Regions from separate parts of the Streptomyces sp. NPDC057249 genome, predicted to be linked through region 1. Evidence: riboswitches for the same ligand, from Rfam matches in the RefSeq annotation. Region 1 holds a riboswitch; the other holds the start of a gene.
What was found. Region 1 has a riboswitch for cyclic di-AMP ahead of ACFUJY_RS06930 (NlpC/P60 family protein). Riboswitches for the same ligand answer to the same signal wherever they lie in the genome.
Positions count from the first base shown of each region.

Region 1 (5,272 bases):
GCCTCGGGGGCTCCGGCCGCCGCCGGTTTCTCAGAGCTTCTGCACCGGCGCGTACCGCAGGAGCAGCTTCTTGGGGCGGTCGTCGCCGAAGTCGACCGTGGCCTTCGCCTGGTCGCCGACGCCCTCGACCGCCGTCACCGTGCCCAGGCCGAACTGGTCGTGTGTGACCCGGTCGCCCGCCACCAGCGTGATCGTCGGCTTGTCCGAGGTCCGCCGGGTCGCGAAGCCGGAGGGGCCGGAGCGGGCGCGGGAGGCGGAGAGCGACGAGGTGATCCCCGAGGTGGGGCCCGCCGGGGCGGCCATCGGGCCCTTCCGCTTCCAGTCCAGGTGCTGGTCCGGGATCTCCTCCAGGAACCGCGACGGCGGGTTGTACGAGGGCTGGCCCCAGGCGCTGCGCATGGCGGCCCGGGTCAGATACAGCCGCTCGCGGGCGCGGGTGATGCCGACGTACGCGAGGCGGCGCTCCTCCTCCAGCTCCTTGACCTGGCCGAGCGCCCGCATGTGCGGGAAGACGCCGTCCTCCATGCCGGTCAGGAAGACGACCGGGAATTCGAGGCCCTTCGCGGTGTGCAGGGTCATCAGCGTGATGACGCCGGAGCCGTCGGTGTCCTCGTCGGGGATCTGGTCGGAGTCGGCGACGAGCGCGACCTGCTCCAGGAACTCCGCGAGCGTGCCGGTGCCCTCCTCCTCGCCCCGGTCCTGCTCGAATTCGAGGGCGACGGCGGCGAGCTCCTGGAGGTTCTCGATGCGGGTCTCGTCCTGCGGGTCGGTGGACGCCTGGAGCTCGGCGAGATAGCCCGTACGCTCCAGGACCGCCTCCAGCACGACGGCGGGCCCGGCGCCGGACTCCACGACCGTGCGCAGCTCCTCCATCAGCGTGTTGAACCGCTTCACGGCGTTGGCGGAGCGGGCGGCCATGCCGTACGCCTCGTCCACCCGGCGCAGCGCCTGCGGGAAGGTGATCTTCTCGCGCAGCGAGAGCGCGTCGATCATGGCCTCGGCGCGCTCGCCGATGCCGCGCTTGGGGACGTTGAGGATGCGGCGGAGCGGGACGGTGTCCTCGGGGTTGGCGAGGACCCGCAGGTAGGCCAGGACGTCCCGGACCTCCTTGCGCTCGTAGAAGCGGACGCCGCCGACGACCTTGTAGGGCAGGCCGACGCGGATGAAGATCTCCTCGAAGACACGGGACTGCGCGTTCGTCCGGTAGAAGACGGCGACGTCGCCGGCCTTCGCGTCGCCCGCGTCGGTGAGGCGGTCGATCTCCTCGGCAACGAACTGCGCCTCGTCGTGCTCGGTGTCCGCGACGTAGCCCGTGATGCGGGCGCCGGTGCCGGCCTTGGTCCACAGGTTCTTGGGGCGGCGGCTCTCGTTGCGCTCGATGACGGCGTTGGCGGCGGAGAGGATCGTCTGGGTGGAGCGGTAGTTCTGCTCCAGGAGGATCGTCGTCGCGTCCGGGTAGTCCTCCTCGAACTGGAGGATGTTGCGGATGGTCGCGCCCCGGAAGGCGTAGATCGACTGGTCCGCGTCGCCCACGACGCACAGCTCGGCGGGGGCGTTCTCGGGACCGGCCGGGCCGACCAGCTCGCGCACCAGCGTGTACTGGGCGTGGTTGGTGTCCTGGTACTCGTCGACGAGGACGTGCCGGAAGCGGCGGCGGTAGTGCTCGGCGACGTCCGGGAACGCCTGGAGGAGGTGGACCGTCGTCATGATGATGTCGTCGAAGTCCAGCGCGTTGGCCTCGCGCAGGCGGGCCTGGTACATCGCGTACGCCTGGGCCAGGGTCTTCTCGAACCCGTCGGCTGCCTGGCCCGCGAAGGTCTCCTCGTCGATGAGCTCGTTCTTGAGGTTGGAGACCTTGGCGGTGAAGGACTTCGGCGGGTAGCGCTTCGGGTCCAGCTCCAGATCGCGGCAGACCAGGGCCATGAGCCGCTTGGAGTCGGCCGCGTCGTAGATCGAGAACGAGGACGTGAAGCCGAGCTTCTTGGACTCGCGGCGCAGGATGCGGACGCACGCGCTGTGGAAGGTCATGACCCACATGGCGTTGGCCCGGGGCCCGACCAGCTGCTCGACGCGCTCCTTCATCTCGCCGGCGGCCTTGTTGGTGAAGGTGATCGCCAGGATCTGGCCGGGGTGGACGCCCCGCTCGGCCAGCAGGTGGGCGATGCGGTGGGTGAGCACCCTGGTCTTGCCGGAGCCGGCGCCGGCCACGATGAGCAGGGGCGACCCGGAGTGCACGACGGCGGCGCGCTGCTCGGTGTTCAGTCCGTCGAGCAGCGCCTCGGGGTCGATGACGGGGCGGTGCGCGCCGTCGCGGTAGTACGCGTCGCGGGCCGGCGGGGGCCCGTCGAACACGCCCGCGAACAGGTCCTCCGGCACCGCTTCGGGTGCAGGGTCCTCGGGGGGCGGCGGGGGCGCGTCCTCCTCCTGCTGGAGGCCGGCCAGGAAACTGTCGTCGAATAGGCTGCTCATCGCTGTCCGAGTCTAAGGCGCCCGACCGACACCCGGCCCCGCTCCGAAAAGGTCACGGAAATGTATCGGGCATATCGAACACCAACCTTCACAGCGGCCCCATGAGTTGGCTAGCGTGCACGTTCGGACGGCCCGTACCCCCAGAGGCGACCCACGCCGAGCGTGCCGCCACGCCGAATCCGGGCCCGCCCGGAACCGGGGACCCACACGCAGTACCGGGGTGAATCGGTCCTTCCCCACCGGACCGTAGGGCAGCCTTCCGTTCCGCCCGAACCCGACAGCTAACCCGGTAGGCGGTCCACGGAAGGAGATGCCGGCCTTGGCGTCGCATCGCAAACCGCGCACCCGGGTGCGCTCCACCGCCCCCGCCATCGGTCTGACCTCGGCCGCGCTGGCCTCGGTGACCCTGCTGTCCTCGCAGAGCGCGATGGCCGCGCCGGCGCCGAAGCCGAGCATCGAGGAAGTCCGGAAGAAGGTGGACGACCTCTACCGGCAGGCCGGCAACGCGACCCAGAAGTACAACCAGGCGAAAGAGGCCACGGACAAGCAGCGGTCCAAGGTCGACGCGCTGCTCGACGACGTGGCCAAGCGCACCGAGAAGCTGAACGACGCCCGCAGGACGCTGGGCAACTACGCCGCCGCCCAGTACCGCAACGGCGGCCTCGCGCCGACCGCCACCTTCTTCCTGGCCGACGACCCGCAGTCGTTCTTCGACCAGACCCACCTCATGGACCGCATGGCCGAGCGCCAGCAGCAGGCGGTCGCGAACTTCCGTACGCAGCAGGCGAAGGCGTCGAAGCAGCGCGCGGAGGCCGTGGAGAGCCTGGAGACGCTGACCGAGTCGCAGGCCGCGCTGCGTACCAGCAAGCAGGACGTCCGGACGAAGCTGGCCGAGGCCCGGACGCTGCTGTCGAAGCTGACCGCCGAGGAGAAGGCGCGTCTGGCGGAGCTGGAGCGCAAGAAGGAGGCCGAGGCCAAGCGCAAGGCGGCGGAGCTGGCGAAGAAGCAGGCCGCCGCCGCGAAGGAGGCCGAGCGGAAGGCCGAGGCGTCGGGCGGCAGCGGTACGGAGACGGGCTCGGGCTCCGACACAGGCTCCGGCTCCGACACCGGCACCAGCGCGTCCACGAAGGCGGAGAAGGTCCTCGCGTTCGCCCGCGCCCAGATCGGCAAGCCGTACGTCTGGGGGGCGACCGGCCCCTCCTCGTACGACTGCTCGGGGCTGACGCAGGCGGCCTGGAAGGCGGCGGGCGTCGACATCCCGCGGACCACCTGGGACCAGGTGAACGTCGGCACGCGCGTCGCGACGGCCGATCTGCAACCCGGTGACCTGGTGTTCTTCTACGACGACATCAGCCACGTCGGGATCTACAAGGGCGACGGGATGATGATCCACGCGCCGAAGCCCGGGGCGAACGTGCGCGAGGAGTCGATCTACTACATGCCGATCTACGGGAGTGTGCGCCCGGCCTGACCGGGGAAGAGGGCCGGCCCGCGCCCGGGCCGGCCGGCGCGCGGCCGCTCAGGTCCAGAGCGTGGCGATGAAGATGTTCGCCAGGGTCAGCGCGCCGACCGCCGCGAAGAACCCCTTCTCGACCTTCTCCTCGTCGCGCTTGACGTAGACGAGCCCCAGGATCACGACCAGGAACAGCAGCTTGATCCCGATCTTGACGTTGTTCACGGGGTGGTCGTCGGCCTGGTCCAGGCCGACCAGGGCGACGCCGGTGACCAGCATGGTCAGCGCGCCGTGCAGCATGCCGGGGACGAACCGGGCGGTGCCGGCCTTCATCGCCTTCATCTGGCCGAGGAAGCCGCCGAGCAGGGCGGCGATGCCGATGATGTGCAGGGCGACGACGAAATCGATGAGTACGCGCATGGTTCCGCACCCTAGAGCCCTCCCCTCCGGTCACTCCGGGCAGGGTGGGGCCTACGGCCCGCTTGAATGATGAATGCACTTTTTGCCTGACTCTGTGGCCCTTTTCCCGGTCGTTCATGCTTCACAGGCGGTCATCCCCCGACAATGCCACGCCAAGACCAGGCAATAGCAGTCATAACGACACCTTCCCGTGACCTCGGATTAGCGTCCCTTCCCGGTGGCCGTGGACCAGGAACCGTTCTCGCCGGCCACCCGAGGAACCCCGCCGGTAGACCCCGCCGGGCCGTCGCACGGAAGGACGCCCGCCCCCGTGGCAGCGCATCGCAAACCCAGGCAGCGCCTCACCACCGCCTCCGCGGCCCGCACCGCGGCGACCCTCGCCGTCGCCGGAGCCGCGACGGCCGCCGTGCTGCCGGGAGCCGCGCACGCGGACCCCGCGCCCACCGCACGGCAGGTCAAGGCCCAGGTGGACCGGCTGTACCGGGAGGCGGAGGTCGCCACCGAGAAGTACAACGGCGCGAAGTCCGAGGCGACCGCAGCCGCCGAGTCGGTCGACGCCCTGCGCGACGAGGCCGCCCGCAGGACCGCCCGCCTCAACACCGCCCGCGACGTGCTCGGCGCGTACGCCGCCGCGCAGTACCGGTCCGGCGGCATCGACCCCTCCGTGCAGCTGGCGCTCTCCTCCGACCCCGACCAGTACCTGCGCCGCGCCACCTACGCGGAGCGGGCCGGCGAGCGCCGGGCCGCCGAGGTGCGCTCGGTGCGCCGCCAGGTCGCGGAGATCGCCCAGGTACGCGCCGAGGCGGCCGGGAAGCTCACCGAGCTGGCCGCCCGGCAGGCCGCCCTGAAGGAGCACCGGGCGACCGTCCGCGCCAAGCTGGCCGAGGCCCGCCGCCTCCTCGCCCGCCTCACCCCGGCCGAACGCGCCGC
Region 1 covers NZ_JBHUXS010000003.1:92,701-97,972, forward strand. Annotated here, with positions in the region: gene pcrA (DNA helicase PcrA) at 31-2,469, opposite strand; cyclic di-AMP (ydaO/yuaA leader) riboswitch at 2,631-2,781, shown strand; gene ACFUJY_RS06930 (NlpC/P60 family protein) at 2,780-3,940, shown strand; gene ACFUJY_RS06935 (hypothetical protein) at 3,989-4,342, opposite strand; gene ACFUJY_RS06940 (NlpC/P60 family protein) at 4,653-5,272, shown strand, end outside.

Region 2 (5,272 bases), on a different contig from region 1:
ACGAGCCCCGGGCCCTCGCCTCCATGCGGGCCCGCGCCCTCGCCAGGAACGCGGCGCGCAGGCGGTACGCGGCGAGCGTCTCCGGCCATCCGTACCACCCGGCGTACGCGACGGTCCGCGCCAAGGAGGCGAAGGAGCGCGGCAGGGCGGCGGCTCGTGCGGTCGCCGAGTACGAGGCGTTCGCGACGTCCCTCGCCTCCCTGCGCCGGCAGGCCGGCCGGGGCCGGGCGGACCCGGACTTCGCCGCGCGCGAGCTGGAGCTGCTGCACCACCTGTGGCAGCGCCGTGAGATCGCGGGCCCCGCCCTCGCGTACGCGGCCCGGGCCACCCACCGCCGGCCGCCCGGCTACACGGCCGCCTGGCCGCCCCGCGCGGGCGCCCCCACGCCGTACGCGTACGGCGCCCCGCCCCCGTACACCGGCAGCCCCTCCCCGTACCACGGCTCCCCGAACCCGTACCTCGGCCCGGCCCCGTACCCTGCGCAGCCCCATGGCCGGCAGCCCTACACCGCACCGCCCTACCCCGGGAAGCCGCCGACCTGATCCGGACGCAGGCCGGGCCGACGGTCTCCCGTGGGGCGGGACGCGCCCTAGGCCGAGGCCGCCGTCAGCGTCGACAGTTCCTCGTCCGTCAGCCGGAGACCGGCGACCGCCAGCAGGGCGGGCAGCTGGTCGACCGTACGGGCCGAGGCGATCGGCGCGGCGACCGTCGGGCGGGATGCGAGCCAGGCCAGGGCCACCGTCGCGATCTCGGCGTCCCGGTCCCGCGCCACCGTGTCGAGTGCGGCGAGCACCCGCCGGCCGCGCTCCGACTCCAGATGGCCGGCCGCGCTCCCGGCGCGGGCGCTGTCCACGGTCGTCCCCGGGCGGTACTTGCCGGTGAGGAAGCCGGCGGCCAGCGCGAAGTACGGGACGGCGGCGAGCCCGGCGTCGGCGGCGGTGTCCTGGAGTTCGCCCTCGTAGGTGTCCCGCGAGACGAGGTTGTAGTGCGGCTGCAGCGCCACATAGCGGGCCAGGCCCTCGCGTTCGGAGAAGGCGAGCGAGGCGCGCAGCCGGGCGGGGCTGATGTTGGAGGCGGCGATCTCACGGACCTTGCCCTCCTTCACCAGCTCGTCGAGGGCGGTGATGATCTCCTCGACGGGGACGGTCTCGTCGTCGAAGTGCGTGTAGTACAGGTCGATGTGGTCCGTGCCGAGCCGGCGCAGCGACTCCTCGGCGGCCGACTTGATCGTGGGCGCCGAGAGGCCCTGGTAACCGGGGAGGGCACCGACCTTGGTGGCCACCACGACGTCGGACCGGTTGCCGCGCGACGCGAGCCACTGGCCGATGACCGTCTCCGACTCGCCGCCCTCGTTGCCGGGGACCCAGTGCGAGTAGGCGTCGGCGGTGTCCACGAAGTTGCCGCCGGCCGCCGCGTACGCGTCGAGGACGGCGAAGGACCGTTCCTCGTCCGCGGTCCAGCCGAAGACGTTTCCACCGAGGCAGAGCGGGAAGACCTGGAGGCCGGACGGGCCGAGATCGCGCAGTGAAGTCATGGAGGGAACAACGGATTCCGGCCACCCGGCTATTCCGTGCCGCATACATCCGGCAGGCCGCGGCCACGCGGACCGGCAGCCCTGACGTCGGGGGGTGTGCGTCAGGGCTGCCGGGGTTCGGACGGCCGCGTACCGGGAAGGGCCACGGCTTGGGGGAGGACGGACCTCAGACGGTCAGACCGCGGGCGCGCAGCCAGGCCATCGGGTCGATGCCGGTGCCGTCCGGGGTGTGGACCTCCAGGTGGAGGTGCGGGCCGGTCACGTTCCCGGTCGCGCCGACGCGGCCGATGGTGTCGCCGGTGGTGACCTTCTGGCCGACCGTGACGCCGATCGAGGACTGGTGGCAGAACCACAGCTCGGTGCCGTCCTCCAGCTCCAGCACCGTGCGGTAGCCGTAGGCGCCGGACCAGCCGGCCGACTTGATGGTGCCGGTGTGGACGGCCTTGATCGGCGTACCGGTCGGGGCCGCGAAGTCGAGGCCCGTGTGGTAGCCGGAGGACCACATCGAACCGGCCTCGCCGAACGTCGAGGTGATCGTGTACGAGGAGGTGGGGATGGCGTAGCTGGCGGCGAGCTTGGCCAGGCGCAGGGCCTCGGCCTTCTTCTTCGCCTCCTCCTCCGCCTTCTTCTTCTCGGCGGCGGCCTTGGCCTCGGCCTCGTCCTGCTGCTTCTTCGCCTCGGCGGCGGCCTTCTCGGCGGCGGCCTTCTCCTCGGCCGCCTTCGCCTCGGCGTCGGCGGCGCCCTGCTGCTGCTCGGCCTGCTGGAGGATGCGGGCGCGCAGCGCCTCGCCGGCGTCCGTGGTGCCCTGCTCGGCCTCGGCGGTGGTGATGCCGGCGGTGGTCAGGGGGGCGGCGGCGGTGGCCGTGGCGGGGGCTTCGGCCTCGCTCTCGCCGGCGAACAACGCGCCGACGCCGGGGAGGGACTTGGCGTCGGGAAGATTGTCCGCGATGGAATCGGGAAGGGAGATGGAGACCGGCGGTTTGCTCTGTGCGGTGGCCATGCCGCCCGCGCCGACGGCCGCGATGACACCGACGCCGAGGACGGTGGAGCTACGGGCCAGACCATTGCGCTGCTTGGCGACACGGTGCTTGCCGCGGACGGGACGGACGGACTCCTCGGTGGGGTTCCATTCCTCCCAGGTCCGCTCGGAGTCGGCGTCGTCGGCGCGGAAGCCGCTGCCGAAACCGGCGCCGGTGCCGAAGCCGTTGCCCCGATCGGTCATGTGGTCGCTTCCCTGTTCCGGGATGTACGCGGTGCCGGGGCCGGACGCGAAGTCGGGGCCGTACTCGGGCACGAACCGGGAAGGTGATTCGGGGGCAGGCTTGTTGGACGCCACGCGGGCGCACTCCTTTCCTTCCTTCTCGCCTACCGGGTTAGCTGACGGGTTCGGAGCAGGAAGGTCTCCTACGGGCCTTTCCGCCTCTCGTGAAGACGAAGATGCCCGATTCACCCCATGTAGGTGGTTCCCCGGTTCCCTTGCGGGATTCGGCGCACGCGCGCGGCGCCGTCCCTGACGACGGCTGGGACAACCGCGCTGCGTTATCGAACGTTAATAGACAGACGGGTCCGATTCCAAGCCGTTCCCACTGATCGTTCACGTGCTCGGCCCAGACTTTACGGGACACAACCGGGTGGAATCGGGCGAGCTGATCACCGTTCGGCCACCGCACGTTTTCTGACGTTGTGTCAAATGTTATGCGGAGCGGCGCTTCTCAGTCACGCAGCGTGGCATCCCTCTTGACGATCTTGACCGTCCTGCGCCGGTCCGGCTGCCCCTTCGCCGGCCGGGCCACCGCGAGCAGCGCCATGTCGTCGGTCGACTCGCCTCCCGTATGCAGCCGCACGTCGTCGGTCAGCGCGGACAACAGCTCCTCGGGGCCGGGGAAGAGGCGCCCGCGCAGCCGCTCCGCCGGGTCGTAGAAGACACCGTCGGCGTCCCGCGCCTCCGACAGGCCGTCCGTGTAGAACAGCAGCGTCCCGCCGGCCGGCAGCTCCCAGTGGTCCGAGCGGTCCGGCCGCACCCCCAGGTCCATGCCCAGCGGAAGCGCGGGCTCCGAGGGCGTCAGCGCCTCCACCGCCCCGTCCCCGTGCAGCAGCAGCGGGTCCGGGTGGCCGCGGTTCACCATCCGTACGCCCTGCGCACCCGGCGGGATCTCCGCGAGCACCGCGGTCACGAACCCCTCGAACGCGTCCAGATTGCTCCGCCGCACCGACTCACGCGCCAGCGCGCGCTCCAGCCGCTGCGCCACGCCCTCCAGCGATTTCTCCTGCTCCGCCGCCTCCCGGAACGCGCCGATCACCACCGCCACCGCGCCGACCGCCTGCAGCCCCTTGCCACGCACGTCCCCCAGCACCAGCCGTACGCCGTACGGAGTGTCAGCGGCCGCGAAGAGGTCGCCCCCGACGAACTCGTCCGCCTGCGCCGCCTCGTACCGCGCGGCCACCTGGAGTCCGCCGATCCGCTCGGGCGGTGCGGGCAGTACGGCCCGCATGGCCGTCTCGGCGATGATCCGGGCGGACGCCAGCCGGTCGCTGCCGCGCCGCACGACCCGGTTGATCACGCACGCCTGCACGGCGACGGTGAGCACGGTGAGCATCTCGATGAACGAGACCACCTCGACCAGATCGCCGGTGAAGAGCCGGATTCCGGCGACGGCGAGCACCGAGGCGATCCCGATCCGGATCGTGGTGCCCATACCGAAGAAGGGCGCGGCGATCAGCGGGGCGGCCGCGAACATCGGGACGGCCGTGTAGGAGGGCGGCGTGAACAGGTCGAACAGCACTCCGATGACGATCATCGCCACCGGCAGCACCCGGACGAACCGGCGGCTCGCCGCGCCGTCCGGCCCGCGCCACCGTCGTACCCACTTCCCCACCTGCGGTCTCCTGCCCGGTGCGGCCGCGGCCCGTACCGCGCACCTCCCTCAGCCTCGCCGCTGCCCGCCCGACGGGCGACTCCTCGGCAGCCGAAGGGACGAGGGACGGGGCGCCGACAACGCATCAGGCCCGGCACGCTGCTTGCGTGCCGGGCCTGATCCTTCAGTAGCGGGGACAGGATTTGAACCTGCGACCTCTGGGTTATGAGCCCAGCGAGCTACCGAGCTGCTCCACCCCGCGTCGGTGAACCCAACTCTACGTCATGTCCGGGGCCCTCATGACCACGGACCGCGCGCCCCGGCCCGCGCACCTCTCCTCCCCCCGCCCGCACCGACGGGCAACGGAGTGAATGTGGTGATATGACTGTTTTCAGATTCAGCCAGTACGACGCTGACCGGGAGTGGACGATGGACGACTATCCCCTGCTCAACCTGTTCTGGACGATGCTCTGGTTCTTCCTCTGGATCATGTGGCTCTTCCTCCTCTTCCGGGTCATCATGGACATCTTTCGCAGCCACGACCTGAGCGGCTGGGCCAAGGCCGGCTGGCTGATCCTGGCGCTGGTACTGCCCTATGTGGGCGTACTGGTCTACGTGATCGCCCGCGGCAAATCCATGGGCAAGCGCGACGTCCAGGAGGCGAAGGAGCGCGACGCCGCCTTCAAGGCGTACATCAGGGACGCGGCGGGTACGGACGGCGGCAGCCACAAGGGCGGCCACGTCGAGGACCTGTCGAAGCTCGCCGACCTCAAGGACAGGGGCGCGATCACCGAGGAGGAGTACCAGCGGGCGAAGTCGAAGCTCCTGGTCTGACACGTCCACGGCGCCGGTGCCGGCCCCCGACGGGCGGCACCGGCGCCGG
Region 2 covers NZ_JBHUXS010000001.1:751,474-756,745, reverse strand. Annotated here, with positions in the region: gene ACFUJY_RS03615 (PrsW family glutamic-type intramembrane protease) at 1-542, shown strand, start outside; gene ACFUJY_RS03610 (aldo/keto reductase) at 590-1,534, opposite strand; gene ACFUJY_RS03605 (M23 family metallopeptidase) at 1,701-2,870, opposite strand; cyclic di-AMP (ydaO/yuaA leader) riboswitch at 2,882-3,035, opposite strand; gene ACFUJY_RS03600 (PP2C family protein-serine/threonine phosphatase) at 3,247-4,410, opposite strand; tRNA gene ACFUJY_RS03595 (tRNA-Met) at 4,578-4,651, opposite strand; gene ACFUJY_RS03590 (SHOCT domain-containing protein) at 4,819-5,223, shown strand.
Region 2: it holds a riboswitch for cyclic di-AMP, as region 1 does, so the genes downstream of both, ACFUJY_RS03605 (M23 family metallopeptidase) here and ACFUJY_RS06930 (NlpC/P60 family protein) in region 1, are expected to answer to the same signal.